One region of the Kitasatospora sp. LaBMicrA B282 genome, then DNA from elsewhere that is predicted to be linked to it. Evidence: predicted binding sites of a transcription regulator. Region 1 holds the regulator's gene; the other holds the start of a gene.

Region 1 (14,849 bases):
GCAGCTCCCCGCGCTCCGGGTCCACCGCGCCGGTCAGGCAGTCCACCACCGCCAGCTCGACCCCGTCCACGGTCAGCGTGCCGGTGTCGGCGGGCTGGTCGGGCCAGGTGTGGTCGAGCGGGTGGAACGGGGTCTCGGCGGTGACGACGCCGTACCGGCCGTCGCCGAGCGGGTGGCCGGCGAGGACGGTGGACTCACCGGTCACCGCGCCGCCGGGGAAGCTGACGCGGGTGGTGGGGAGGGTCATTCGGTGGCTCCGGAGGAAGGGGACGGGGGGAGGGGAGGGGAAGGAAGGGAAGGAGAAGGGAAGGGAACGAAGGGGGAGGGCAAGAGGCCGGGAGGGCAAGAGGGAGGCGGAAGGGAGCGGGCGCTCAGCCCAGGGTCGGCAGCTTGAGCAGCACCAGCAGCACCAGCAGTTGCAGCGACACCGCGCCGGCGGCCTTGCCCCAGGGCAGGTCGTGCACCCGGCGGATCAGGGTGGTCAGCAGCACCGCGCAGAACGCCCAGGTCAGCCAGCCGACCAGCTGCACCACCGGGTTGCCGCTGGGCAGGAAGAGGGCGAGCAGCAGCCGCGGCACGTCGCTGGTCCACCCGATCAGCACCGAGAGCCCCACCGTGGCGGCCCACGGGCCGGCGCCGCCCAGCTGGCGGGCGAGCGCGTAGGTGACCGCGCCGAGCGTCAGGCCGACCAGCGAGAAGGCGAACGCGGCCAGCAGCATCGACCACACGGCCGTGCTGAGCGTGGCGTTGACGACCTCGTTGTGGGTGTCGCCGAAGCCCAGGACGGCGAGCACGCCGTAGAGCAGCGAGACGGAGAGCGCCGGCAGCCAGACCTGGTGGTCGCGCATCTGGTCGAAGGTGCGGGCCGGGGCGCGGTAGATGCCGATCAGCAGCTCGCGCCAAGGCAACCGCGGGCCGGTGGCCCGGGGCGCGGTGCGGCCGCCGGCGCGGTAGGTGGCCACGTGGTCCTCGGCCCGGGACGAGCCGGCGGACGAGCCGGCGGAGGTCGGGTCGTCGGCGTGACCGGGGTCCCCCGCGTAAGGCTCTCCGGCGTAGGGCTCGCCGGCGTACGGGTACGCCGGGTCCGGGTAGCCGCGGTCCGGGTAGGTCGGGTCGCCGGCGCCGGCGTAGCCCTGGTCCGGGTACGTCCGCCCGGGCGGGTACGGCTGCCGCCGCCCGTCGTTGCCGAGGTACTCGGGCTCCCCCACCGGGAACGCCCGGGTGTTCCCGGGCGCGTCCGCCTGGTACGGGTCCACCTCGTAGGGCTCGGTCGGCTCGTACGACGCCCCCCGGGCGGGGTACCCGCGTTCGCCGCCGCCCCGCCCGCTCAGAAATCCGTTGCCAGCCACTCTCCGAAGGTACCCGGAAAGGCGACCCGCGTTTGGACCGCTCAGCCGTTCCGGGGCGTTTGCAGCACGGCTGTGACGCACACCGCACCCGCACGCCCCCGCGCCCCCACCGCCCCACGTACGAAGGAGCCCGGCCGCCGTCCCCCGGCAGCCGAGCTCCTTCGTTGACCCGCCTCCTGTTGGCCCGCCTACTTCTGCAGCACCGACCCGTGCACCGCCGCCGCCGAGGTCTCGCCCGCGGGGCACCCGCCGGGGCCGGCGCTGATCCGCACCGCGCCGACCGGCAGCAGCGTGCCACAGGCGACCCGGATCCCGTTCGGGAGCTCGTTGTCCGACTCGACCTGCGCACCGTCGCCGATCACCGCGCCGTCCAGCGAGGTGCGGTCGCCGATGCTCGCGAAGGAGCCCACGATCGAGTCCTTCACGAAGGCGTCCGCGCCGATCACCGCGCCGGGCAGGATCACGCTGCCCTCGACGATCGCGCCGGCGCCGACCACCGCACCGGCGGCGACCACGGTGCCCGAGCTGAGCACGGCGGCCGGGTCGACGGTGGCGCCGTCCAGCAGCAGCGCGTCACCGGTCGGGCCGGGGACCGCCGGGGAGTCGACCCGGCCGAGCACCAGGTCGGCCGAGCCGCGGACGAAGGCGGCCGGGGTGCCGAGGTCCAGCCAGTACGAGGTGTCGACCACGCCGCGCAGCAGGGCGCCGGTCTCCAGCAGCTCGGGGAAGGTCTCGCGCTCCACCGAGACCACCCGGCCGGCCGGGATCCGGTCGATCACCGAACGGGTGAAGACGTAGCAGCCCGCGTTGATCTGGTCGGTGACGATCTGCTCGGGGGTCTCCGGCTTCTCCAGGAACTCCAGCACCCGGCCCTGCGCGTCGGTCGGCACCAGGCCGAAGGCGCGCGGGTCCTCGACCCGGGTCAGGTGCAGGGTGACGTCGGCGCCAGCGGCCACGTGGCCGTCGCGCAGCGCGGCGATGTCGAGCCCGGAGAGGATGTCGCCGTTGAAGATCAGGACCGGCTCGTCCGGGCCGCAGGTCAGGCCCTCGGCGGCGTTGCGGATCGCCCCGCCGGTGCCGAGCGGCTCGCGCTCGGTCAGGTAGATCAGCTCCAGCCCGTAGGGCGAGCCGTCCGCGAAGTGATCCTCGAAGACCTCGGCCAGGTAGGAGGTGGCCAGGACCACGCGGGTCACCCCGGCGGCCGCGGCCCGGGCGAGCTGGTGCGCGATGAAGGGCACACCCGCCACCGGGAGCATGGGCTTCGGAGTGTGGGTGGTGAGCGGGCGCAGCCGGGTGCCCTGACCGCCGACCAGCATGATCGCCTGGGTCATAGTGCGTTTCTCCCCTTGGTTCCGGTCAGCGACCTGGCGTGGAGTGCCGCCAGGTCCGCTTGGGTGCTCGGTCGTGGCCCGGCCCGCTGCCCGGGGTGGCAGCCGCCGGGCAGGTGGCCGCAGCCCCCGTACCGCGTTCCCAGTTCGTTGCAAAGTCGAGAATATGAGTTGAGTTCGAGAGTAAGCAGCCTGCCCCGGGCGGTAACCGCCCGGGGCAGGAATCATATGTGAGGCGTTGCCGCGCGAGCACATTCGCGCGGCGCCCGAAGCGTCACGCGGCGCGGCTCACACCTGGACGGTCTCCTCGACCGCCGGGACGGCCTTCACCGAATCGAGCAGCAGCTGCGCGACGTCGACCACCTTCAGGTGCTCCTTGGCCGCGCCCTCGTTCTTCTTGCCGTTGACCGAGTCGGAGAGCATCACCAGGCAGAACGGGCAGGCGGTGGAGACGATGTCGGGGTTGAGCGACAGCGCCTCGTCGACCCGCTCCACGTTGATCCGCTTGCCGATCCGCTCCTCCATCCACATCCGCGCACCACCGGCGCCGCAGCAGAAGCCGCGCTCCTTGTGGCGGTGCATCTCCTGCTGGCGCAGGCCGGGGACCTTGTCCATGATCTCGCGCGGCGGGCTGTAGACCTTGTTGTGGCGGCCCAGGTAGCACGGGTCGTGGTAGGTGATCAGACCCTCGACCGGGTTGACCGGGATCAGCTTGCCCTCGTCGATCAGGTGCTGGAGCAGCTGGGTGTGGTGGATCACCTCGAAATGCCCACCGAGTTGCGGGTATTCGTTGGCGATGGTGTTGAAGCAGTGCGGGCAGGTGGCCACGATCCGCTTCTTCGGGGCGCCTTCCAGCGCCTCGTTCAGCGATTCGACGTTCTGTGCGCCGAGCATCTGGAAGAGGAACTCGTTGCCCAGTCGGCGGGCCGAGTCACCGGTGCAGGACTCGCCCTTGCCGAGGATCGCGAACTGCACGCCCGCGGTGTGCAGGAGTTCGGCGAAGGCCTTGGTGGTCTTCTTGGCCCGGTCCTCCAACGCACCGGCGCAGCCGACCCAGTAGAGGTACTCGACGTCGGCGGGCTCGATGTCCTCACCGATCACCGGCACCTCGATGCCGGTCTCCTTCTTGAGCTCCTTGACCCAGTCCAGGCGGGCCTTGGTGGCCATGCCCCACGGGTTGCCCTTGTTCTCCAGGTTCTTGAGCATCGTCCCGGCCTCGGTCGGGAACGAGGACTCGATCATCACCTGGTAGCGGCGCATGTCGACGATGTGGTCGATGTGCTCGATGTCCACCGGGCACTGCTCGACGCAGGCGCCGCAGGTGGTGCAGGACCAGAGCACGTCGGGGTCGATGACGCCGCCCAAAATTCCAGACTCAGGGGCCTCGGCGGTGCCGATCAGCGGACGCTCGGCCTCGGCCAGCGCCGCCGCCGGCACGCCGGCCAGCTGCTCGGCGGTGGCCTGCTCCTCGCCCTCCGCGTTCTTGCCGCCGCCGGCCAGCAGGTACGGCGCCTTGGCGTAGGCGTGGTCGCGCAGCGACATGATCAGCAGCTTGGGCGAGAGCGGCTTGCCGGTGTTCCAGGCCGGGCACTGCGACTGGCAACGCCCGCACTCGGTGCAGGTGGAGAAGTCGAGGATGCCCTTCCAGGAGAAGTGCTCGACCTGGGAGACGCCGAAGACCGCGTCGTCGGCCGGGTCGTCGAAGTCGATCGGCTGGCCGGCGCTGGTCATCGGCTGCAGCGCGCCGAGCGCAACGGCGCCGTCGGCGTTCCGCTTGAACCAGATGTTCGGGAAGCCCAGGAAGCGGTGCCAGGCGATGCCCATGTCGGTGTTGAGCGAGACCACGATCATCCAGATGAAGGAGACCGAGATCTTGATCGTCGCGACCAGCCAGAGCAGGTTGTGCAGGGTGCCCACGCTCAGCCCGGAGAACAGCTTCACCAGCGGGTACGAGACGACGTACGCCGCGGAGTAGTGGTTCACGCCGGCCTGCGCGCCCTCCAGACCACGCAGGGTCAGGATCGCCACCCCGATGATCAGGATGACGGCCTCGATGAAGTAGGCGAAGCCCATGTTGGAGCCGGCGAAGCGGGACTTGCGGACCGCCCGGTTCGGCAGGCTCAGCTGGCGGATCACGGTCAGCACCGCGATGCCGAGGAAGGTCACCAGGCCGAGCAGCTCCTGGAAGACCAGGTACGGCGTCCAGTCACCGATGATCGGCACCGAGAAGTCGGGGTCGAAGAGCTGTCCGAAGGCGCCGACCAGGGTGAGGATCAGCGCGTAGAAGCCGACGGCGACGCACCAGTGGGCGATGCCGACGATGCCCCACTTGTTCATCCGGCTGTGGCCGAGGAACTCCCGGACCAGGGTCACCGTACGGGCCACCGGGTCGTTGATCCGCGCCCCGGCCGGGACGGGCTGACCGAGGCGGACGAACCGGAAGATCTTCGCGATGGCCCGAGCGAACAGCGCGACGCCGACCGCGGTCGTGCCCAGTGAGATGAGGATCGCTGCTAGCTGCATCCGGCTTCTCCGTACTCCAGCGGCGGGTGAGGGTAGAGGTCGGTCAAGTGTACTCGTGGGTAACTTAACCACCCACCGGCCGGACCTTATCGCCCTGTAGCACCCCTTAAGAAGATGCTCAAGGTATGGCGGCAGTCACGTAAGCCCATACTCGCCCATAAGGACCAAAAAGGAACCGCCACAGTAAGGGCCGCATAAAAGTTGAGCGGCCATGACTCAGCCCTGTTGACGCGCACACGGGGCTGGGGCATGCTTGAGCGCGTAAAGCTCAACTCTCGTGGAGGTATCCAGATGGCACGCGCGGTCGGTATCGACCTCGGCACGACGAACTCGGTCGTCAGTGTTCTCGAAGGCGGTGAGCCCACCGTCATCACCAACGCCGAGGGCGCCCGGACCACGCCGTCCGTCGTCGCCTTCGCGAAGAACGGCGAGGTGCTGGTCGGCGAGGTCGCCAAGCGCCAGGCCGTGACCAACGTCGACCGCACCATCCGCTCGGTCAAGCGCCACATGGGCACCGGGTGGAAGGTCGCGATCGACGGCAAGGACTTCAACCCGCAGCAGATCAGCGCCTTCATCCTGCAGAAGCTGAAGCGCGACGCCGAGGCGTACCTGGGCGAGACGGTGACCGACGCGGTCATCACCGTCCCGGCCTACTTCAACGACTCCGAGCGGCAGGCCACCAAGGAGGCCGGTGAGATCGCGGGCCTCAACGTCCTGCGCATCGTCAACGAGCCGACCGCCGCCGCCCTCGCCTACGGCCTGGACAAGGACGACCAGACCATTCTGGTCTTCGACCTCGGCGGCGGCACCTTCGACGTCTCGCTGCTGGAGATCGGCGACGGCGTGGTCGAGGTCAAGGCCACCAACGGTGACAACCACCTCGGTGGTGACGACTGGGACCAGCGCGTCGTCGACCACCTGGTGAAGACCTTCCAGGCCGGCCACGGCGTCGACCTGTCCAAGGACAAGATGGCGCTGCAGCGCCTGCGCGAGGCGGCCGAGAAGGCCAAGATCGAGCTCTCCTCGTCCTCCGAGACCTCGATCAACCTGCCCTACATCACGGCCTCCGCCGAGGGCCCGCTGCACCTGGACGAGAAGCTCACCCGGGCCCAGTTCCAGCAGCTGACCGCGGACCTGCTGGAGCGCTGCAAGGTCCCGTTCCACAACGTGATCAAGGACGCCGGCATCTCGCTCTCCGAGATCGACCACGTCGTCCTGGTCGGTGGCTCGACCCGCATGCCCGCCGTCGCCGAGCTCGTCAAGGAGCTGACCGGCGGCAAGGACGCCAACAAGGGCGTCAACCCGGACGAGGTCGTGGCCATCGGCGCCGCGCTGCAGGCCGGCGTGCTCAAGGGCGAGGTCAAGGACGTCCTGCTGCTCGACGTCACCCCGCTGTCCCTCGGCATCGAGACCAAGGGCGGCATCATGACCAAGCTGATCGAGCGCAACACCACGATCCCGACCAAGCGCTCGGAGATCTTCACCACCGCCGAGGACAACCAGCCCTCCGTGCAGATCCAGGTCTACCAGGGCGAGCGCGAGATCGCGGCGTACAACAAGAAGCTCGGCATGTTCGAGCTGACCGGCCTGCCGCCGGCCCCGCGCGGCCTGCCGCAGATCGAGGTCACCTTCGACATCGACGCCAACGGCATCATGCACGTCGGTGCCAAGGACCTCGGCACCGGCAAGGAGCAGCGGATGACCGTCACCGGCGGCTCCTCGCTGCCGAAGGACGACATCGAGCGGATGACCCGCGAGGCCGAGCAGTACGCGGAGGAGGACCACAAGCGCCGCGAGGCCGTGGAGACCCGCAACCAGGCCGAGCAGCTCGTCTACTCGACCGAGAAGTTCATCGCGGACAACACCGACAAGCTCCCGGGCGACGTCAAGACCGAGGTCGAGGGCGCGATCGGCGAGCTCAAGGAGGCCCTGAAGGGCGAGGACATCGCGGCGATCCGCGAGGCCTCGGAGAAGGTCTCCACCACCGCCCAGAAGCTCGGCCAGGCGCTCTACGCCAACGCCGACGCCGCGGGTGCGGCCGCCGCCGGTGCCCCGAGCGACGCCAAGCCCGAGGACGACGTGGTCGACGCCGAGATCATCGACGACGAGAAGCCCAAGGGCGGTGCCGCATGACGGAGAAGGCGCAGGGCGTGGAGCCCGGCGACGACTCCAACGCCGACGAGGCCGTGGTGAAGGCCGCCGAGGAAGCCCTCAAGGGTGCCGCCGAGGGTGACGAGGTCGCCTCGGCCAAGCGCGAGCTGGCCGAGCGCACCGCCGACCTGCAGCGGCTGCAGGCCGAGTACCAGAACTACCGCAAGCGGGTCGAGCGCGACCGGCTGACGGTGCGCGAGATCGCGGTCTCCAACATCCTGGAGTCGCTGATCCCGGTGCTGGACGACATCGGCCGGGCCCGCGAGCACGGCGAGGTGACCGGCGGTTTCAAGTCGGTCTCCGACAACCTGGAGACGGTCGTCGCCAAGCTCGGCCTGCAGCAGTTCGGCAAGGAGGGCGAGCCCTTCGACCCGAACCTGCACGAGGCGCTGATGCACAGCTACTCCTCGGAGGTCACCGAGGACACCTGCGTGCAGGTGCTCCAGCCCGGCTACCGGATCGGCGAGCGGATCATCCGCCCGGCGATGGTGGCCGTCGCGGAACCGCAGCCCGGCACCCAGTCCGCCACCGGCGGGCCGGATGGCGACGGTCCGTCGGCCCCCGAGGCTGACGGTGCGGCCGAGAACTGACACGCTGTGCGCTGCGGGGTCGCACGTCGCCTTCGGTGACGCGCGGCTCCGCAGCGCCGTATCGACCCAGCCCGGGAGGTGGCAGCAGCCATGAGCACGAAGGACTACGTGGAGAAGGACTACTACAAGGTCCTCGGCGTGCCCAAGGACGCCACCACTGCGGAGATCAAGAAGACCTACCGCAAGCTCGCCCGCGAGTTCCACCCGGACGCCAACAAGGGTGACGCCAAGGCGGAGGAGCGCTTCAAGGACATCTCCGAGGCCTACGACGTCCTGTCGGACGACAAGCGCCGCAAGGAGTACGACGAAGCGCGCAGCCTCTTCGGCACCGGCCGGATGCGCCCCGGCGGGCCCGGCGGCAACGGCTACAGCTTCGACTTCGGCGACCTGTTCAGCGGCACCCAGGGCGGCGGCGCCGGCGGCGGGATCGGCGACGTCTTCGGCGGCCTGTTCAACCGCGGCGGCCGGCAGGCCCAGCCGCGGCGCGGGGCCGACGTGGAGACCGAGGTCACGCTCAGCTTCGAGGAGGCGGTGGACGGCGCCACCGTCCCGCTGCGGATGACCAGCCAGGCCGCCTGCCGGAGCTGCTCGGGCACCGGAGCCAAGGCCGGCACCACCCCGCGGGTCTGCCCGACCTGCGTCGGCGCCGGCACGGTCAGCCGCGGCCAGGGCGCCTTCGCGCTCTCCGAGCCGTGCCGCGACTGCAAGGGCCGCGGCATGATCGTCGACGACCCGTGCCCCGACTGCCACGGCAGCGGCCGGGCCAGCTCGGCCCGCACCATGCAGGTGCGGATCCCCGCCGGGGTGCAGGACGCCCAGCGGATCCGGCTCAAGGGCAAGGGCGCCCAGGGCGAGCGCGGCGGCCAGCCCGGTGACCTCTACGTCAGCGTGCACGTCACCTCGCACCCGGTCTTCGGCCGCAAGGGCGACAACCTGACGGTGACCGTCCCGGTCACCTTCCCGGAAGCCGCGCTCGGCGGGACCATCGACGTACCGACGTTGAACGGCCCGGCCGTGAAGCTGCGGCTGCCGGCCGGCAGCGCCAACGGCCTGACCCTGCGGGCCCGCGGCAAGGGGGCCACCCGCAAGGACGGCACCCGGGGCGACCTGCTGGTGACCGTCGAGGTGACGGTCCCGCAGCAGGTGGACGGCGAGGCCCTGAGCGCACTGGAGCAGTACCGCGACGCCACCGCGTCCGAGGACCCGCGTGCCGCCCTGTTCAAGGCGGCGGAGGGAGCGTGAGCTGACCATGCGTAACCCCGAGCGCAACACCGACCCGAGGCCCGCGGAGACCAGGGCCGAGGGCATCGGCGTCGGGTTGGGCGACGGCCTGCCCGGCGGCCCCGGCCCCGGTGCCCGCCCGCGCCGGGCCGCCGCGGCGGGCTACGTGCTCACCGAGGAGACCCCGGTCTACGTGATCTCGGTGGCCGCCGAGCTCTCCGGCCTGCACCCGCAGACGCTGCGCCAGTACGACCGGCTCGGCCTGGTCTGTCCCGACCGCACCGGCGGCGGCGGCCGCCGCTACTCGGCCCGGGACATCCAGCAGCTGCGCGAGGTGCAGCGGCTCTCCCAGGACGAGGGCATCAACCTGGCCGGGATCAAGCGGATCATCGAGCTGGAGAACCAGGTCGCCGCGCTCCAGGCCCGGGTCGCCGAGCTCGCCGCCGCCGTCGAGGGCGCCGGCGCGGCCCTGCAGGCCCGGGAGGCGGCGGTGCACGCCTCCTACCGCCGGGACCTGGTGCCGTACCAGCCGGCGCAGCAGTCCAGCGCCCTGGTGGTGTGGCGGCCGCGGCGGTAGGGACGGCGGAACGGAAGCGGAGCGAGCGGGAGCGTTTGGCCACCCACCGAACGGTGGGGTGCCAAGCGCTCCCGCGCTTGCGTAGAGTGCTGGCAGATGAAGGGATGTTCCGACTTCCTGAGAGGGGGAGCCAGGGGTGGGTTCGACGAGCGGAGGCGAGCGTGACAACGAGCATGTCGACTTCGTGTCCGCCGAGGCGAAAGCCCTCTATCTCGAGGTGATTGCCGCTGGTGGCAGCGTCGAGGTGAACGAGGCGGATCTCAGCAGCCCATACTCGGAGCTCGCCGAACTCGGTCTATTGGTTATCGGCCAAGGAAAACCGGCCGTGGTAACGGCCACCGATCCGGAATGGCTGGCCAGCAGACTCAGTTCCGCCTGGCAAAAGCAGGCCCTTTCCCTGTTGTCGCAGGCGGTGTCCATACCCGCCGCCATGCAGGAACTCAGCCGCGCTTATCGGTCGCTGGACCAGCAGTTGCACGCCGGTGGACCGGTCGAGTACGTCCACGGCGTGGTGGAGATCAACCAGCGGGTCCGGGCCCTGGTCGAGGCCGCCCAGGTGGAGATCCTCACCGCGCAGCCGGGCGGGAGCCGGCGCCAGACGGCCGTCGACGAGGTCGCGGTCCAGTCGGATCTGACGCTGCTGCGGCGGGGAGTGGCCCGCCGGGTCCTGTACCACCCCAGCGCCCGCTACTCCGCTCCCGCGCGGCACTACGTGGAGCGGATCACCGAGGGCGGCGGTGCGATCCGGACCCTGGAGGAGCCGTTCACCAGACTCTTCGTCATCGACCGGCGGATCGCCGTCATACCCGTGCGCGACGACACGGAGAAGGCCGCGTTCATCAGTGACGAGGCGATCGTCGCCTACATGGTCGACTCGTTCGAGCGCCTCTGGGAGCGTTCCAGCCCCTTCCTCGGCGCCACCGAGGTCCCGCCGGAGGTCATCTCCCGGATGCGCACCAACATCCTGCGCATGATGATCCAGGGCGTCGGCCACCGGGTCATCGCGCGCAACCTCGGGATCAGCGAACGCACCCTGGCCAGGCACATCGCCGACTTCCGGGAGGAGTACGGCTCCGAGACCCTGTTCCAGCTGGGGTGGCGGATGGCGCTGAGCGCTCCGACGAGCCTCTACCAGGAGGACGCCGAGATGCCCGATGCCGAGGAGGCATCGCTCCTCCCCGACGCCTCCTCACACTGAGCCCGGTCTCCCCCTGGGCCCGGTCTCCCACTGAGCCCCGTACGACCCGGCCACGACCGGCCGCCCGCCCGTCAGTGACCGGCGGCCGCCTGTTCCGGCTGCCGCCCAGGGTCGGGCAGGGGGCGGGTGGTCAAGCGCTGCCGCGCTCTAGGTCCAGACGGTGTCAGCAGGAACCACCCCTGCGCTCCTGGTCCAGACCGTGTCGGCGGGAATCGCCGAACTCTTGGTCCAGACCGTGTCAGCGGGAGCTGGCGCAGTCACGTGGTGAGAAACGAAACCCGACACCATCAAGGCCGCGCCGATGCCGACAGCCGTCAGCAGCACGCGGATTCCGGATCGAGGTGCACGACGCACGTGGTGCCTCCTTGTCATGAACCTGATATAACGGGCGATAAAGCATCTCATCACGATCACGCGATTAGATGCGAACAAGCGTTTATCAAAGCCATACTTCCGGCCCAGGGCAAGCTCAGGCAGCCGGCAACCCGTGTCATCGTGCTGCCAGGCAGAAATATGACACCTGTTTGTCGGAGCCCCGACAGCGATCAGCGCGTCCACGCGTGTCATCCCCATGCCAGTCAGGGAGATGACACACCGGTCCTGTGGACGCCGTGCACCGTGGGCAGTGACGATCAATAGGCGAACGAGCGCCGAGCACCCCGATCTCGAGGCGGCCCAGCAACCGTCCCCCGCTCGCTCCGCACCCCGCTTGACCTGCGGAGACCACACTCAGCAGGATCGTCAACTCCCCCGGAGCCTTCGCCATGAGTGAGCCCCACCTGCGTCAGCACGCACCTCAGGCCCCCGAGAGCCGGCGGGCCCGTGTCTTCCTCGCCGCGCCGCTCATGCGGCTGACCGGGCCGGCCGACAGCGTGGTGACGCTCGCCAGCCGGACCCGCCTGACCGCCCTGCGCAGCTCGCTGCTGCGCAGCGGGGCCGCGGTGTACAGCGCGCACCACAGTGACGCCTGGACCGTGGAGGGCCGGGCTCCGGAACCGCGGGTGCCCTCCGACTTCCGCGCCCTGCAGACCGCTGACCTGGTCTTCGCCTACGTCGGCTCCCCGCTGTCGGCCGGCGTCTCGCTCGAACTCGGCTGGGGCTCCGCGCTCCGCAAGCCGATCGTGCTGCTGGTGGACGAGGCGATCACGCACAACCCACTGATCGCCACCATCGAGCAGGTCGCCCCGGTGCTGCCGCTGGTCTTCGACGACAGCTGGTCGCAGGAGAGCCTGCGGCACATCGTGGAGACCGCGCTGGACTGGGCCGGCATGGCCCTGTCGCTGCGCGAGGGCTTCTGGACCGCGCCCGGCGAGCACTTCAAGCCGATCCCGGCGGCCCGCAGCGCCTTCGACGGCTGGTCCGCCAGCGACGCCGCGATCGGCTGACCTCCAGCAGGGCCGAGCTCGAGAACCGCTGAGGCCCCGGAACGGCTGAGCTTCCTCTCCCCGTGGCTGACCGCCCCCGAGGTCAGCCGCCGACGGACGGCTCGGCGGCCCGGATCTGCCACCCCAGCTGGAACAGCGTCTGCGCGTCATGGCGCTCCCGCAGCCGGGAGATCCGCGCCGCCACCGTCCGCTCGCTCAACCCCAACCGCGACGCGACGGCCTGCTGGGTCAGTCCCGTGGCCAGCAGCTCCACCAGCCGCGCGTCCTCGGGCACGGTCGGCTCCGGGCGCCCCACCCGCGCCGCCCGGGCCCAGTCCCGCTCGAACTGGTTGACCACCACCTCCACCAGCACCGGGTCCTCGATGATGGACGCCACCATCCGACCCGGGTAACCCGCCACCACCGCAACCGCACGGTCGAAGACCATGGCCCGGGGGAAGTCCTCGTCCAGGGCCCGGACCTGGTGCCCCAGCCCCGTGGCGAACGCGGCGTACTCGGCCAGGTCGGGGTGCGCGAGCGCGGCGCGGTGGTAGAGCGTGCGCATCCGGACGCCGCGCTGCTGCAACCGCCGCGCGGTGTCGAAGGTGCGCTCCTTCCAGAGCAGCCGGCGGCTGCCGCCGGGCTGCGCGGTGAGGATGTCCCTGGTGCACTCGGCCGCCAACTGCTCGATCCGCTGCTGGGTCTGGCTCAGCTCGGTCAGTTCCTCGATCGAACCGCCGCCCTTCGGCGCAGCCGCCGCCCGGTCGTAGGCGAGGGCCAGTTCGTCGACCAGCTCGCCGAACTCGTCGGCCCGGTCCAGCACGGCCCGGCTCGCCGACCGGAGCCCGGCACTGATCCGGGCGACCGCCACCCGCGGATTGGTCACGGTCCACAGTCCGTCCGGCTGCTCCACCACCAGCCCGACCGCCCGCAGCCGCTCGAACGCCGCGACCTCGGCCGCAGCGACCCGCTCCGGCCCGAACTGGCCGCCACCCTCCAACAACGCCCGGTACAGAGCCTGCGCCTCGGCGTCCGGCACAGCCGGAGCACTCGTCGCGCCCACGGCCGGGTGGCTCACCCGGGACGGCTCTCGCCGGTGGCTGCGCGCATCAGCCAGCCCAGTTGGAAGAGGGTCTCGGCGTCGTAGAGTTCGCGCAGCCGGGAGATGTGGCCGGCCACGGTGCGTTCGCTGAGGCCGAGTCGGGTGGCGATCATGCGCTGGGTGAGGCCCTGGGAGAGCAGCCGGCCGACCTGGGCGTGGACCGGCAGGCCGACGGTGTCGGGGGCGGCCTGGCTCCACTGGACCGGCTCGGCGCGCTGCCAGTCGCGTTCGAACATGCCGACCAGGAAGGCCACCACCGCCGGGTCCTCGAGGACGGCGGCGTTGGTGAACTCGGGGTCGCCGGGGATCACCACGGTGGCCCGGTCGAAGATCAGCATGCGCTTGAAGGACTCGCCGAGGACCCGGAACCGGACGCCCCGCTCGGTGGCGATCAGCACGTGGGCGGTGGTGGGTCCGTCGAGCCGGGCCGCCGGTTCGTAGAGGGCCCGGATGCCGCCGCCGCGGGCCAGGAAGGCGGCGGTGCGCTCCAGCGCGGACTCGACGAAGTGGGTGGGCAGCGGGCCGCCGGGCTGGGCGGAGATGACCTCGTGGTCGGACTCGCCGATCAGCCGGTCGATCAGTTGCCGGATCTCGCCCTCGTCGTGCAGGTGGCGGACCTCGCCGGAGCGGTCGACCTTTCGGGGCGTCAGATCGTAGGCCCGGGTGAGGTCTTCCAGCAGCGCCGGCATCTCCTGGGCCTGGACCAGCAGCCGGGTCCCCGCCGAGCGCAGTTCCTCGCTCAGCCGGCCGCCCACCGCACGCGGGTTCACCGCGGCGTAGCCGGCCCGTTCGGGTTCCTCGGCGAGCAGGCCGAGCTCGACGAGTTCGGCCACCGCCGCCCGGAGCGCGTCGCCGACCTCGGCCGCCGCCAGGCGGCCGCCCTCGCCGAGCACCGCCAGGTAGAGCGCGCGGGCCGCCTCGCTGGGCAGCGCGGGGCCGATGGCCGATTCGGGTCCGCCGGCCGCCGGGCCGCTCCCGGTCACGTCGGTCATCGCGTCGACTCCCCCTGAACCCTCGCCGCGGAGGGGGGAGTGCGCTCGGCGGGCGGCAGCGACCTGGCGCCTCGCGGCACCGCCGTGGTGTGGGCCACCCCGTCCCCCCTGCACGCGCTGGACCGGCAGCGGTCGAACGACCGCCGGTCCGCATCATCTCATCAGGAATGGGTGCGGGCGGCCCCGGGGCGCAAACCGGGCCGGTGGGAAGGAGGGAGGAAGAAGGGGGGAAGAGTGGAGGAGGAACACGTGAACGACGGAACGTGAGCGCCGGGCCGGAGCCCCGGGCTGCCCGCCCCCGTGATGGGCAGCCCGGGCGGTCCGCGGACAGCGGATCCGGCCCGGAGCCAGGGACGCGCAGTCTCCTGCGCTCCGGGCGGATCCACCTCCATGACGCCAAATCCGAGGTGCTTCCAGCGAGGCGGAGCAGCAACGCCTCGCTGGTACCGGACCG
Region 2 (14,849 bases), on a different contig from region 1:
GTGCGAGCCCGTGGTGAGGTGTTCATCGGTGCTTGGTTTCCCCGTACTCCTGTCCCCCCGTGGCCCCCCCGCCGTCGGGTACGCCCGTCGGGCGCGCCGCTCAGCCCACCGGCGCTTCCAGCGCGTAGCCGACGCCGTGCACGGTGCGGATCCAGGTCGCCCCGATCTTCCGGCGCAGCGCCTTGACGTGGCTGTCCACGGTGCGGGTGCCGGAGGCGTCGGTCCAGTCCCACACCTCGGCCAGCAGCTGCTCGCGGGTGAGCACCGCGCGCGGCTGGGCGGCCAGGCAGGCCAGCAGGTCGAACTCGGTCGGCGTCAGGTGGACGTCGCCGGAGGCGAGCCGGACCCGGCGCTGCACGTGGTCGATCTCCAGTTCGCCGAACCGGAGGCTGCCGAGCGCAGGAGTTCTGGCCGCCTGCTGGGCCCGCTCCACCCGGCGCAGCAGCACGTTGACCCGGGCTGCCAGCTCGCGCATCGAGAAGGGCTTGGTCATGTAGTCGTCGGCGCCCACGCCCAGGCCGACCAGCAGGTCGGTCTCGTCGTCGCGGGCGGTCAGCATCAGGACCGGCACCGGGCGCTGCGCCTGGATCCGGCGGCAGACCTCCAGCCCGTCGAAGCCGGGCAGCATGATGTCGAGCACCACGAGGTCGGGCTGCCAGGTGTGGAAGCCGTCCACCGCGCCGGGCCCGTCGTGGGCCACGGCGACCTTGAAGCCCTCCGCGCCCAGTCGGGCCGCGATCGACTCGGCGATGGTGGGCTCGTCCTCCACCACCAGTACGCGTCGCTGGGCAATCACACCGCTGCTGTTGGTGTCCTGCTGAATCTCTGTCACGGTCACGCCACCGCCCCCAGGGCCTGCGGGCCGCCACCTGTGGGAGTGGCGGGCACCGCTCGTAGTCTTGTTCCGTCGTTCAATTGCGCGTGCTGATCTCGCCCCGGCTCCGCCAAGCGCGGGTTTGCGGACCGCGGCTTCCCGACCGCAGGACCGACATCCATACCTCGCAGCGTACGGACACCCGGCGAGCACCGGCAGGTGGACCGCAGATTTCCGGACCACAGGCCTGTGTGCGCGCCCCGGGGACCCAGCACGGGCCGCTACCTTACCCGTCCATGTCGCCTCACCGTAACGGTGTGTATGCACGAACCAGGGTCGGGTACGTCACCCCGACTCGCGCGGCATTTGGTCCATACCAACTTCTGAACTGCCGTAACGGGGACCGCAACCCGATCCTCAGCCGACTCTCAGAGATTCCCCGTACCGTGGACGAAACCTGCCGGTGATGGCACGGTGTGCACGCGCAGCGAGCGCAACCACCGAGGGACGGAGGCGCCATGGCGGACGCAATGGCCCACTCGCCGACGGACTCCCCGCTGGGCCTGTCCGCGGACTCCTGGCCGCGCCCGGCGGCTGCCGGCGCGCGGTGCGCCGTGACCCCGCTCACCGGCCTGCGCCACGGGCTGCGCTCGGTGCCGCTGCGCTGGGTGCTGGACCGGCTGCCCACCCCGCGGCGCAACCCCTTCGCCTGCGGCTACCTGCTGGTGCTGGCCGGCACCACGGTCTTCGCCCAGGTCGCCAGCCCGGACCTGGTGCACCAGCTGCAGACCATGTCCAGCACCGACGGCCACCACCTGCTGCGCACCCCGCTGCGCTCGCTGCTGATGAGCGGCCTGTGGGTGGCGGGGCCGGTCTGGATGCCCTACCTGTGGGCCTTCGCCTTCACCGTCGCCCCGCTGGAGCGGCGGGTGGGCTCGCTGCGCGCCGCGGGGGTGTTCGCCGCCGGGCACGTGGTCGGCACGCTGCTCTCGCAGGGCGTGGTGGCGGTCGCGGTGGCCACCGGGCAGGTCGGCCCCGGCATCCTGGACGAGCTCGACATCGGCGTCAGCTACGGCGTGCTGGCCTCGCTCGGCGCGGTGGCCGGGCTGCTGCCGCCGCGCGGCCGCTACCTGGCGCTGGGCGGGGCGGTGCTGTTGGTGGCGCACCAGATCGTCGGCGACCAGGACCTGATCACCGCCATCGGCCACCCGACCGCGCTGCTCACCGGCGTGGCGCTGTGGGGCTCGCTGCGCCGGGCCGGACGCCCCGGGCGCGGTTCCGGTGGTGCGGTGTGGCGGGTGGTGCGCCGGGTCGCGCGGCCGGCGTAGCGCCCTCGCGGGATTGATGTCCGATTGTCCGGCAGGCCGTTCCGGCCCGCCGGACAATCGTTTTTCCGGCCCGTGACGGCACCGGGAAGGGCCCTGGGAAGGCCCTCGGAAGACGCCGGAAGGCCCTGACGGCCCGGCACGGACGGTCGTCCGCTGTTCGCTCAGGGCGAACTCGACTGATCGCATCCGGGGAACATCCGGACCCGGCGAAGCCTTAGTCATGTCGACTCAAGTTCGCTGACTGGGGAGAGATCATGGCATCGACGTCCGCTTCGCTCACGCTGCCCGTGCTGCCCCTCGACGACGAGGTCGTGCTGCCCGGCATGGTGGTGCCGCTGGACCTCAAGGACACCGAGGTGCGCGCCGCCGTGGAGGCCGCCCGGGCCGCCGCGCGGTCGTCGGTGAGCGGTGCCGCGGCCGGCGGCAAGCCGCAGGTGCTGCTGGTGCCGCGGCTGGACGGCTCGTACGCGGCGGTGGGCACCCTGGCCACCGTCGAGCAGGTCGGCCGGCTGGCCGACGGGGAGCCGGCCGCGCTGGTCCGGGCGGTCCGCCGGGTGCGGATCGGGGCCGGCACCACCGGCCCGGGCGCCGCGCTCTGGGTGGAGACCACGCCGTTCAAGGAGTCCTCGGTCGGGATGCCGGTGGCCGGTCGGGCGGCCGAGCTGGTGAAGGAGTACAAGGCGGTCTCCACCGAGTGGCTGCGCAAGCGCGGCGCCTGGCAGATCGTCGACCGGGTGGCGGCCATCGAGGGGGTCGGCGAGCTGGCCGACAACGTCGGCTACGCCCCCTTCGCCACCGCCGAGCAGAAGCTCAAGGTGCTGCTGGAGGCCGACCAGGTGGCCCGGCTGGAGTACGCCCTGCAGCTGCTGAAGGACCACCTCGCCGAGGAGGAGGTCAACGACACCATCCGCAAGGACGTCGAGGAGGGCGTCGCCAAGCAGCAGAAGGAGTTCCTGCTCCGCCGGCAGCTGGAGGCGGTGCGCAAGGAGCTGGCCGAGCTGAACGGCGAGGCGGCCGACGAGGAGGGCGACTACCGGGCCCGGGTCGAGGCGGCCGAGCTGCCCGAGAAGGTGCGCGAGGCGGCCCTCAAGGAGGTCGACAAGCTGGAGCGCTCCTCCGACCAGTCGCCCGAGGGCAGCTGGATCCGCACCTGGCTGGACACCGTGCTCGAGCTGCCCTGGAACGAGCGCAGCGAGGACGGCTACGACATCGCCGGCGCCCGCGCGGTGCTGGACGCCGACCACGCCGGCCTGGCCGACGTGAAGGACCGGATCGTCGAGTACCTGGCGGTCCGCAAGCGCCGCGCGGACCAGGGCCTGAGCCTGGTCGGCGGTCGCCGCGGCGGTGCGGTGCTGGCCCTGGTCGGTCCGCCCGGCGTCGGCAAGACCTCGCTCGGCGAGTCGGTGGCCCGGGCGATGGGCCGCAGCTTCGTCCGGGTCGCGCTCGGCGGGGTGCGCGACGAGGCCGAGATCCGCGGCCACCGGCGCACCTACGTCGGTGCGCTGCCCGGCCGGATCGTGCGGGCCATCAAGGAGGCCGGCTCGATGAACCCGGTGGTGCTGCTGGACGAGATCGACAAGGTCGGCTCGGACTACCGCGGCGACCCGGCCGCGGCGCTGCTCGAGGTGCTGGACCCGGCGCAGAACCACACCTTCCGCGACCACTACCTGGAGGTCGAGCTCGACCTGTCCGACGTGGTCTTCCTGGCCACCGCCAACGTGCTGGAGGCCATCCCCGAGCCGCTGCTGGACCGGATGGAGCTGGTCCGGCTGGACGGCTACACCGAGGACGAGAAGGTCGTCATCGCCCGCGACCACCTGCTGCCGCGCCAGCTGCAGCGGGCCGGCCTGGCGGCCGCGGACGTCGCGGTGGACGAGGGCGCCCTGCGCAGGCTGGCGGGGGAGTACACCCGGGAGGCCGGGGTGCGGAACCTGGAGCGGGCGGTGGCCCGGATCCTGCGCAAGGTGGCCGCGCAGAGCGAGCTCGGTCAGCGCGAGCTGCCCACCGCGATCGGCGCGGACGACCTGCGCGGCCTGATCGGCCGCCCGCACCACACCCCCGAGGCGGCCCAGGAGCCGGCCGAGCGGCGCACCGCGGTGCCGGGCGTTGCCACCGGCCTGGCGGTCACCGGGGCGGGCGGCGACGTGCTCTACGTCGAGGCCTCGCTGGCGGACGCCGAGACCGGCTCCACCGGCCTGACCCTCACCGGCCAGCTGGGCGACGTGATGAAGGAGTCCGCCCACATCGCGCTCTCCTACCTGCGCTCGCGCGGCGCCGAACTGGAGCTCCCGGTCACCGGCCTGCGCGACCGCGGCATCCACCTGCACGTCCCCGCGGGCGCCGTCCCCAAGGACGGCCCGAGCGCCGGCGTCACCATGACCACGGCGCTGGCCTCGCTGCTCTCCGGCCGCAAGGTCCGCACCGACGTGGCGATGACCGGCGAGGTCTCGCTCACCGGCCGGGTGCTGCCGATCGGCGGCGTGAAGCAGAAGCTGCTCGCCGCGGACCGGGCCGGCCTCACCACGGTGATCATCCCCAAGCGGAACGAGCCCGACCTGGACGAGGTCCCCGCCGAGGTGCTGGAGCGCCTGACGGTCCACCCGGTCGGCGACGTCCGCGAGGTCCTCGCCCTGGCGCTGGAGCCGGCCGAGGTGCTGGTCGCCGCGGCCTGATCGGCCCCCGCCCGCCCGGCGCCCGACGGCCTTTGCCGCCCCCGGGCGCCGGGCGGCTCGACCGTGGCTCGGGGCGGCCTGGAGGGGGGCGTCGGCGGCGGGCGCCCCCCGGGGCGTCGGGCGACGCCCTTTCAGGGACTCGTGCGACACTGCGCCAATGCCGTCGCGTACACAGAAGCTCCTGGCCAAGGTGCCGGGGCCGCTGCGCCCCTTCGTCGTGCAGCACCGCAGCCTGGTGAAGTTCCTCGTCGTGGGTGGCTCGTGCTTCCTGCTGACGCTGGTGATCAACTACGGGCTCAAGCTCACCGTCTGCCAGAACAAGCCGGTGGTCGCGCTGACCATCGGGACGGCTGTCTCCACGGTCTTCTCCTACATCCTGAACCGGCAGTGGTCCTTCCGGTCCGAGGGCAGCCACAAGGAGGCCCTCCCCTTCTTCGTGGTCAGCGCGATCGCGGTCGGGGTCAACGACGTCCCGCTGTGGATCTCCCGGTACGTCTTCGACCTGCACAAACCGCACGTGAGCAACTTCACCCAGGAGGTCTCGGACTTCCTCAGCGGCATGATCATCGGAACCCTGGTGGCGATGGCCTTCCGCTACTGGGCGATGAAGAAGTTCGTCTTCACCAACACCAGGGCCGACTCCTCGGCGGACGTCGAGTCGCCGGCCCGGGTGCACTGACCGGCCGGTTCGGGCTCGCGGGTTCGGACCGCCGGGTTCGTACCGTCGGGTTCGGGCCGGCGGGTCCACGGGTTCAGGCCGACAGGTTCAGGCCGCCGGCGCCGGCTCCGGCGGGACGGTCGCGGTGCGGCCGCCCCGGGGCCTGGCGATCACCGCGGCCAGCGCGACCACGATCCCCAGCACCGCCCAGGCGGACAGCACCAGCAGCGGCCCGGTGAGCCGGGAGCCGCCGAGGTAGGCGACCGACCGGGTCGCGTCGGTGCCCGCGCCGTTCGGCAGCCAGGCGCCGATCGCCCGCCAGAACGGCGGCAGCAGCGGCGGTGGGAAGACCCCGCCCGCGCTCGGATTGCCGAGCACCACGAAGAGCAGCACCGCGAGCCCGATCCCGACCACGTCGAAGAGGCACTGCAGGGCCATGGTGACGGTGCCGACCGCGAAGACCACCAGGGCGCCCACGCCCCAGAGCGCGACGATGCGCCCCGGCAGCGCGTTCAGGATCGGTCCGGCGATCAGCGCCCCGCCCAGCCCCGCGGCCACCGAGTAGAGCGCCAGCACGCCGATCCGCAGCACCGCGCGCTCCCGGTTGGCCGGGCGCGAACCGGCGCTGATCCCGAGGATCGAGGCGACCAGGTAGCCGCCCACGCACCAGCCCACCACCAGGTAGAAGGCGGACAGCCCGTTGGCGTCCCCGGGGGCCAGCGGGATCACGTCCTGCACCCGTACGGTGCGCCCCTGCTGCTGTTCGGCCGCGGTGACGACGGTCTCGGCCGCGGTGGCCGCCGACTTCCCGCGTGCGGTGGCGACCAGCAGGGTGTCCTGGGTGGACGTCGGGTCGACCACCAGCGCCGCGTAGAGCCGCTGGTCCTTGATCCGGGCGACGGCCGTGGCCTGGTCGGCCACCGGGACGGCGTGCACCGCCTCGCCCGGCACCTGGTTCAGCCCGGCCACCACCTGCTGCTGGGCGGGCGGCGGGGCGACCACGCCGATCGACAGCCGGTGCGGGGTGGGGTGGTGCAGGGCGCCGACGTAGGAGGTGATGAAGCCGAGCTGGAGCAGCAGCACGGCGACGACCAGCAGGGCGGTCCGGCCGGTGACGGCGTCCTTGAGTTCCCGGGTGAATGCCTGCCCGGACATCGGGGGCTCCCTTCGGCGGTGCGACCGGTGGCGGTGGCGCGACCGATGGCGGTTGCGGCGCGGTTGCGGCGTATCCGACTCTTCCTACATCAGCGACATTCCGGACAGCCTTTCCCACACCGGAGCTGGTGGATACTGATCACGCTCCGGCGGGCGGCGCCGGGTGGATGAGTAGCGGGGTGGCGTGACCGAGGAACCGATGGTCGGCGAGTCGATCTTCCGTGCGGTGGAGCGCGAGGTGACGGTGCTGTTCCGGCGCGGTCGGGCCCGCTCGGCCGAGCTGTCCCGGCTGGTGCACCCGCAGCTGGAGGGGCTGGCCTACAGCCTGCTGGCCCACCTCAGCGAGGCCGGCCAGGTCCGGGTGACCGACGTCGGCGTGCACTTCGGGGTCGGCAAGGCGACGGTCAGCCGGCAGATCAAGGCCCTGGAGGAGCTGGGCCTGGTGGAGCGCGAGGCCGATCCGCTGGACGGGCGGGTCTCCCTGGTCTCGCTCACCGAGGACGGCGCGCGGCGCTACCGGCGCGCGCACGAGCTGCGGATCGCCGCGTTCCGCAGCATGCTGGCCGGCTGGGACCCGGGGGACCTGGAGACCTTCGCCGAGCTGCTGGCCCGGTTCAACGAGATGGCGGCCGGCGCGGGCCGGCTGGAGCTGCCGCCGGAGTAGCCGCCCGCGAGCCGCGTCCGAGTGCGGCCGGAGCCTCGACCTAAAAGGTTGCCTGGATCAACCAACTCTGCATATGGTTGCCTGAGGCAACCATTCTCGAGGACTCAGGACCCAGGACTCCCATGACCAGCAGCCAGCCGGCGCCCCGGCACCACCGCCACCAGGCCGGTGACCCCGACCGCCCGATGACGCACCGCGAGATCCTCGAAGCGCTCTCCGGGCTGCTGCTCGGCCTCTTCGTCGCGGTGCTCTCCTCGACCATCGTCTCCAACGCGCTGCCGACCATCCTGAACGACCTGCACGGCGGCGAGTCCGCCTACACCTGGGTGATCACCGCGGCGCTGCTCTCGCTCACCGCCTCCACCCCGATCTGGGGCAAGCTCTCCGACCTGGTGAGCAAGAAGCTGCTGGTGCAGCTGGCGCTGGTGATCTACATCGTCTCGTCCACGCTGGCCGGGCTCGCGCAGAACACCGGCGAGCTGATCGGCTGCCGGGTGCTGCAGGGCCTGGGCGCCGGCGGGGTGGTGGCGCTCGGTCAGATCTGCCTGGCCGCGATGGTGCCGCCGCGCGAGCGCGGCCGGTACAGCGGCTACTTCGGTGCCGTCTTCGCGCTGGCCACCATCGGCGGTCCGCTGATCGGCGGGGTCATCGTGGACACCCACTGGCTGGGCTGGCGCTGGTGCTTCTACGTCGGCATCCCGTTCTCGCTGATCGCGATCGTGGTGCTGCAGCGCACCCTGCACCTGCCGGTGGTCAAGCGGGCGGCGAAGATCGACTACCGCGGCGCGCTGCTGGTCGCCGCCGCGGTCAGCCTGCTGATGGTCTGGGTCACGCTGGCCGGCAAGGACTACCCGTGGCTCTCCTGGCAGACCGTGCTGATGGTGGGTGGCGGGCTGCTGCTGGCGGTGCTCTTCGTGCTGACCGAGCGCCGGGCCGCCGAGCCGCTGATGCCGCTGTCCCTGTTCCGGTTCCGCACCGTCAGCCTGGCCGCGGTGGCCAGTACCTTCGTCGGCATCGGGATGTACGGCGCCACCACCTTCCTCAGCCAGTACTTCCAGCTGGCCAAGGAGAAGATGCCGACCATGGCCGGCATCCTGACGCTGCCGATGATCCTCGGCCTGGCGATCGCCTCCGCCGTCGCCGGGCGGCTGATCACCCGTTACGGCAAGTGGAAGCGCTACCTGGTGGCCGGCACCCTGCTGCTGACCGTCGGCTTCTTCCTGCTCGGCACCGCGCGCTCCGACACCGGGTACGGCGCGCTGTCGATCGGCATGGTCTGCACCGGCGTCGGGCTCGGCCTGACCTCGCAGAACCTGGTGCTCGCGGTGCAGAACACGGTGCCCGCCAAGGAGCTGGGCACGGCCAGCTCGACCGTCACCTTCTTCCGCACCATGGGTGGCGCGATGGGCGTCTCCGCACTCGGCGCGCTGCTCGGCACCAAGGTCACCCACTACCTGACCCAGAACCTGGCCGCGGCGCACGTCCCGCCGGCCGGGGCGAGCGCGCTGGGCGGCGGCGACCTGCCCGACCTGCACGCGCTGCCCGCCCCGGTGGTGCCGCTGGTCACCGACGCCTTCGGGCACGGCGTGGCCACCGTCTTCCTGACCGCCACCCCGTTCGCGGCCCTCGCCCTGCTGGCCGTCCTGTTCATCCGCGAGGTCCCGCTGCGCACCGCACCGGCCGCGGGGCCCGCACCGCAGCCGGCGGCGGCGGACCGGGTCGGCGAGTCGGCCTAGCGGCCCGGCGTTGCGGCGTCCCGGCAGCACGCCGGCACGACGCCACGGCCGCACGGCAACGGCGAAGGCCGCGAGGAACCCGGGTTCCTCGCGGCCTTCGCCGTTGCCGTGCTGCGCCGGGCCTCAGCCCGCGATCAGGCTGAGCCCGTAGCCGACCGCCGCGACGCAGGCGGCGAAGCAGACCCCGGCGCCGGTCAGGGCGACGGTGCCGCGGCCGTTGCCGGCCTCCACCGCGGCCTCGCGGCGGCCCAGGGCGAGCACGCCGAGGGCGAAGGTGGCGACCACCGCGACGGTGACCACGAAGCTGACGGCGGCGGTGTCGCCCAGGGCGCTCCAGTTGATGTGCATGACCGGTTCCCTCTCAGGCCGCGACGGTGGTGCTGGACGGGGTGGTGGCCGGCGTGCCGGGCACGGGCACCGGGGTGACGTCGGTGAGCTCCGCCGCGTCGTTGACGTTCTGTGCGGTCACCGGCTCGCGGCGGGAGATCAGCCACATCGCGCCCGCCCCGGCCACCAGGACCGCGCCGACCAGGACCACGCCCCAGGTGCCCCGGTCCGCCACGAACGCGGCGGCACCGGCCACCACGCCGGCGGCGGGCAGGGTCAGGCCCCAGGCGTAGACCATCCGACGGGCGGTGCTCCAGCGCACCTCGCCCTGCGGACCGCCCAGGCCGGCGCCCATGATGCCGCCGGTGACCACCTGGGTGGTGGACAGGCCGTAGCCCATGTGCGAGGAGGCGAGGATCACCGCGGTGGTCGCGCTCTCGGCGGCGAAGCCCTGCGGCGCCCGGACGTCGGTCAGACCCTTGCCCATGCTGCGGATGATCCGCCAGCCGCCCATGTAGGTGCCGAGCGCCATGGCCAGACCGGCGCTGACGATCACCCAGGTGGGCGGCAGCGCGTGCTTGGGCAGCGCGCCGGCCGAGATCAGGGTCAGGGTGATGATGCCCATGGTCTTCTGGCCGTCGCTGGTGCCGTGGGAGAGCGAGACCAGCGAGGAGGAGAAGATCTGGCCGATCTTGAAGCCCTTGGTGGTGGTCTTCTCGTGGCCTCGCCTGGTGATCAGGTAGGCGGCCTTGGTGGCGCCCCAGGCGGCCAGGCCGGCCACGATCGGGGAGGCGACGGCCGGCAGCAGGATCTTGGTGACCACGGTGGAGAAGTTCACGCCGTCGACGCCGACCCCGACCAGGGTGGCGCCGATCAGGCCGCCGTACAGCGCGTGCGAGGAGCTGGACGGCAGACCGCGCAGCCAGGTCAGCAGGTTCCACAGGATGGCGCCGACCAGCGCGGCGAAGATCACGGCGGGGTGGATGCCCGCCTTCTCGTTGACGATGCCGCCCGAGATGGTGCCGGCGACCTTCACGGAGAGGAAGGCCCCGGCGAAGTTCAGCAGGGCGGCGATGGTGACGGCCACCTTGGGCCGCAGGGCGCCGGTGGCGATGGAGGTGGCCATCGCGTTGGCGGTGTCGTGGAAGCCGTTCGTGAAATCGAAGGCCAGTGCGGTGACGATGACCACCGCGACCAGGAACGTGATCTGTTCCATTACCAAACAATCGTCGTAGGAGGAGGACTGTCGTGTTCTTCAGCTGCGCTCAGGCGCGACCGTAGGGAGGTCGAGTGAACGGGAGGTTAACTGGGGCGGACGTCGCGGATCCGTGTATGGCTGGATTCTTTCGTGCAACAGTCTTTCAGGTGTCCTGGCCTGGTCTTATGCGAACTACGTCCGGCTTGTCGCCGGATGCGTGAGATCTGTGTCACGGCACCGCCGGAGCTGAGAATTCATCAGATCGCCCGGGGCGCCCTGCCGGATCCGGCAGTCGGCGTGGCAGGATCGGCCAGGGCCCACCGACAGTGACCGGACGGGGGCCCTGAGGTCACCGGGCGACGGGAGGCGGGCCGATGCGGGCCACGCGGCGCGAACAGCTGATGGGGACGCAGCCGTGGCGCCGGGCCGCGCTGCGCTGCGGTGCGGTGCTGGCGCTGGCGGCGCTCGCGCTGCCGTTCGGCGTGCAGAGCGCCTTCGCCGCCCCGGTACCCGTGCCCGTCGCGTCGCCGTCCCCCGGCACCCCCGGCACCCCCGGCGATCCGGCGGCCGACCAGCTGGCCGCCGCCGAGGCCACCCTGGGCCCGCTGCTCGACCGGATCCACCTGCTCTACCAGAACGCCGAGGCGGCCACCGAGCAGTTCACCGCCACCAGCCAGCAGCTGACCACCCAGCAGGCCACCGTGGCCTCGGTCAATGCCAAGCTCGACGCCCAGCAGAAGGCGGTCGACCAGGGCCTCGACGTGGCCGCCGAACTGGCCTCCGAGCAGTACCGCAACGGCGACCTCTCCGGCTTCGGCGAACTGCTGCTCACCAACGACCCCTACCAGGCCGCCCACCTGGCCGAGCTGCTCAATGCCGCGGGCCGCTCCCAGGTCGCCTTCGTCGACCAGCTGAAGAGCGACCAGGCCGCGCTGCAGACGCTGCAGAAGCAGTCCACCGACGCGGTCAACGCCACCCAGCTGCTGCTCACCCAGCAGGACCGGAACAAGGCCGAGATCGCCCGCCAGCTGGCCACCGTCGAGCAGGCGGTCTCCTCGCTCACCGGCGCCCAGCAGGGCGAGCTGGAGCTGCTGGAGCAGAACCAGATCGACCAGGCCCAGCTGGCCTTCCTGGCCACCGGGGTGCTCGGCCAGGGCGAGCGCACCCCCTCGGCCGCCGGCCGGCAGGCCGTGGCCTTCGCGATGGCGCAGCTCGGCAAGCCCTACGAGTGGGGTGCGATCGGGCCGGACACCTTCGACTGCTCCGGCCTCACCTCCCAGGCCTGGCTGCACGCCGGCGTCGAGATCCCGCGCACCAGCCAGGAGCAGTGGGCCGAGCTGCCGCACGTCCCGCTGAACCAGCTGCGCCCGGGGGACCTGGTCCTCTACTACGCCAGCGCCGAGCACGTGGCGATGTACATCGGCGGCGGGCTGGTGGTGCAGGCGCCGCACACCGGCGCGGTGGTCCGGGTGTCGCCGATCGGCATGGCGCCGGTCCTCGGTGCGGTCCGGCCCGATCCGCAGGGTGCCGCGGACGACAAGGGCGGCGCCTGGCAGGTGCCGGCCACCCTGCAGCAGGCGGAGACCGTCACCCCGATCGCCCCCCAGCTGGCGGCCGTCCCCGGCCTGCCCAAGGTGGCGCCGCTGCCCCCGCAGCAGCCGGTGCAGCCGATCGTGCCGGCGGCGCCGCCGGTGACCGCCCCGCCGCTGCCCTCGGCCACGCCGACCGCACCGCCCAAGCCCTCCTCGGGGCCCGGGCCCTCGCCCACGCCGTCGAGCGGCGGCAGCAGCAGCGGCACGCCCAGCGCCTCGCCCTCCGGGACCGCGCCGGCCCAGCCCTCGCCGTCCGGCTCGCCGTCGGCCACGGTCGGCGGCACGCCCGACGCCTCGCCCTCCGGCACGGCGCCGTCCGTCACCGCCTCGCTGAGCCCCTCGGGCACCCCGTCCCCGTGAGCCGGCGGCGGGCCGGCCTCAGGCCCCGGTGTCGGCCGCGAAGCGGATCACCACGGCCTTGGAGGTCGGCGTGTTGCTGATCTCGGCCGTCGAGTCCAGCGGCACCAGCACGTTGGTCTCCGGGTAGTACGCCGCCGCCCCGCCCCGGGCGACCGGGTAGTGCACCACCTTGAAGTGCGGTGCGCGCCGCTCCACCCCGTCGTGCCACTCGCCGACCAGGTCCACGTAGCCGCCCTCGGTCAGCCCCAGCTCGGCCGCGTCCAGCGGGTTGACCAGGACCACCCGGCGCCCGCCGGTGATGCCCCGGTAACGGTCGTCCAGGCCGTAGATCGTGGTGTTGTACTGGTCGTGCGAGCGCAGCGTCTGGAGCAGCAGGCGCCCGGCGGGGACCTGGGGCGCGGTCATCGCGTTGACCGTGAAGTTGGCCTTGCCGGTGGTGGTGGGGAAGCTGCGGCTGTCCCGCGGGCCGTGCGGCAGCGCGAAGCCGCCGGGCGCCCGGACCCTGGTGTTGAAGTCGGCGAAGCCCGGCACCACCTTGGCGATCCGGTCCCGGACGGCGTCGTAGGACTCGGCGAACTCCTCCCACGGGGTCGGGTCGGCGGGGCCGAGCGCGGCCCGGGCCAGCCGGCAGACGATCGCGGTCTCGGAGAGCAGGCCGGGCGCGGGCGGACGCAGTCGGCCCTGCGAGGAGTGCACCATGCCCATCGAGTCCTCGACGGTGACGAACTGGTCGCCGGCCGCGGTGCGGTCGCGGTCGGTGCGGCCCAGGGTGGGCAGGATCAGCGCCCGGGCGCCGGTGACCACGTGCGAGCGGTTGAGCTTGGTGGAGACGTGCACGGTCAGCCGGCAGCGGCGCATCGCGGCCTCGGTGACCAGGGTGTCCGGGGTGGCGGCGACGAAGTTGCCGCCCATCGCGAAGAAGACGCCGACCCGCCCGTCGCGCATCGCCTTGATGGTCTCCACCGAGTCGAGGCCGTGGTGGCGCGGCGGCTCGAAGTCGAACTCCCGGGCCAGTGCGTCCAGGAACGCGGCGGCCGGCCGCTCGAAGATGCCCATGGTGCGGTCGCCCTGCACGTTGCTGTGCCCGCGCACCGGGCAGACGCCGGCCCCCGGCCGCCCGACGTTGCCGCGCAGCAGCAGGAAGTTGACCACCTCGCGGATGGTCGGCACCGAGTGCTTGTGCTGGGTCAGGCCCATCGCCCAGCAGACGATCACCTTGCGGGAGGCCAGCACCAGCTCGGCCAGCCGCTCGATCTGCTCCCAGGGCAGCCCGGTGGCGGCCAGCACCTGCTCGCGGTCGGTGCTCTTCGCCTCGGCGGCGAACTCCTCGAAGCCGTGGCAGTGCTCGGCGATGAACTCGCGGTCGATCCCGTCCTCGGCGGCCAGCAGCAGCTGGTTGAGCGCGCGGAACAGCGCCAGGTCGCCGCCGAGCCGGATCTGCAGGAACAGGTCGGTCAGCTTGGTGCCGCCGCCGACCAGGCCGCGCGCGTGCTGCGGGTTCTTGAACCGCTCCAGGCCGGCCTCCGGCAGCGGGTTGACGCTGACGACGGTGGCGCCGGCCCGCTTGGCCCGCTCCAGCGCGGAGAGCATCCGGGGGTGGTTGGTGCCCGGGTTCTGCCCGGCCACGATGATCAGGTCGGCCTGGTAGAGGTCCTTCAGGCTGACGCTGCCCTTGCCCACCCCGAGGGTCTCCACCAGCGCCGAGCCGGAGGACTCGTGGCACATGTTGGAGCAGTCGGGCAGGTTGTTGGTGCCCAGCTTGCGGGCGAACAGCTGGTAGGCGAAGGCGGCCTCGTTGCTGGTCCGGCCGGAGGTGTAGAAGGCGGCGCCGTCCGGGGAGTCGAGGGCGGCCAGCTCCTCGGCGATGATCGCGAAGGCCCGGTCCCAGCTCACCGGCGTGTAGTGGTCGGCCCCCGGCTCCAGCAGCATCGGCTCGGTCAGTCGGCCCTGCTGGCCGAGCCAGTAGCCGGACCGCTCGGCCAGCTCGGAGACCGGGTTGGCGGCGAAGAACGCGCGGGTGATCCGGCGCTCGGTGGCCTCCTCGGCCACCGCCTTGGCGCCGTTCTCGCAGAACTCGGCGGTGTGCGGCTTGTCCGGCTCCGGCCAGGCACAACCGGGGCAGTCGAAGCCGCCGTGCTGGTTGACCTTGGTCAGGGTGGCCAGGGTCCGGCCGGGGCTCATCTGCTCGTGGGCCATCTTCAGGCTCTGGGTCACGGCCTTGAGTCCGGCGGCCGCGTGCTGCGGCGCGCCCACCGAGGGGGCGTCCTGTACCGGGTCGCTCTGCGGGGCCTGCTTGGCCATCGTTGCCCACCTCCAGCTGGGATCGGGACCACGCCGTCGTCAGT

The links. The regulator HspR, encoded in region 1, represses chaperone genes until heat shock. The targets are predictions, from matches to a motif close to TTGAGNNNNNNNNNCTCAA.
Region 2: lon (endopeptidase La) is a predicted target of HspR. The motif match lies at 2,356-2,374, and genes of this name have one in related genera.

The regions. Positions count from the first base shown of each region.
Region 1 covers NZ_JBNQTI010000079.1:15,172-30,020, forward strand. The annotation lists gene ACQRUO_RS21890 (metal-dependent hydrolase) at 1-247, opposite strand, end outside; gene ACQRUO_RS21895 (Yip1 family protein) at 372-1,349, opposite strand; partial or broken gene ACQRUO_RS21900 (sugar phosphate nucleotidyltransferase) at 1,607-2,680, opposite strand; gene ACQRUO_RS21905 (heterodisulfide reductase-related iron-sulfur binding cluster) at 2,966-5,200, opposite strand; gene dnaK (molecular chaperone DnaK) at 5,492-7,333, shown strand; gene grpE (nucleotide exchange factor GrpE) at 7,330-7,941, shown strand; gene dnaJ (molecular chaperone DnaJ) at 8,032-9,183, shown strand; gene ACQRUO_RS21925 (heat shock protein transcriptional repressor HspR) at 9,191-9,739, shown strand; gene ACQRUO_RS21930 (helix-turn-helix domain-containing protein) at 9,876-10,937, shown strand; gene ACQRUO_RS21935 (hypothetical protein) at 11,085-11,495, opposite strand; gene ACQRUO_RS21940 (hypothetical protein) at 11,702-12,322, shown strand; gene ACQRUO_RS21945 (LuxR C-terminal-related transcriptional regulator) at 12,405-13,364, opposite strand; gene ACQRUO_RS21950 (LuxR C-terminal-related transcriptional regulator) at 13,376-14,395, opposite strand.
Region 2 covers NZ_JBNQTI010000078.1:20,714-35,562, reverse strand. The annotation lists gene ACQRUO_RS21805 (sensor histidine kinase) at 1-26, opposite strand, end outside; gene ACQRUO_RS21800 (response regulator transcription factor) at 101-832, opposite strand; gene ACQRUO_RS21795 (rhomboid-like protein) at 1,333-2,142, shown strand; gene lon (endopeptidase La) at 2,397-4,814, shown strand; gene ACQRUO_RS21785 (GtrA family protein) at 4,972-5,493, shown strand; gene ACQRUO_RS21780 (DUF3533 domain-containing protein) at 5,581-6,627, opposite strand; gene ACQRUO_RS21775 (MarR family winged helix-turn-helix transcriptional regulator) at 6,812-7,291, shown strand; gene ACQRUO_RS21770 (MDR family MFS transporter) at 7,414-9,027, shown strand; gene ACQRUO_RS21765 (hypothetical protein) at 9,151-9,375, opposite strand; gene ACQRUO_RS21760 (anion permease) at 9,389-10,570, opposite strand; gene ACQRUO_RS21755 (NlpC/P60 family protein) at 10,927-12,504, shown strand; gene ACQRUO_RS21750 (FdhF/YdeP family oxidoreductase) at 12,523-14,805, opposite strand.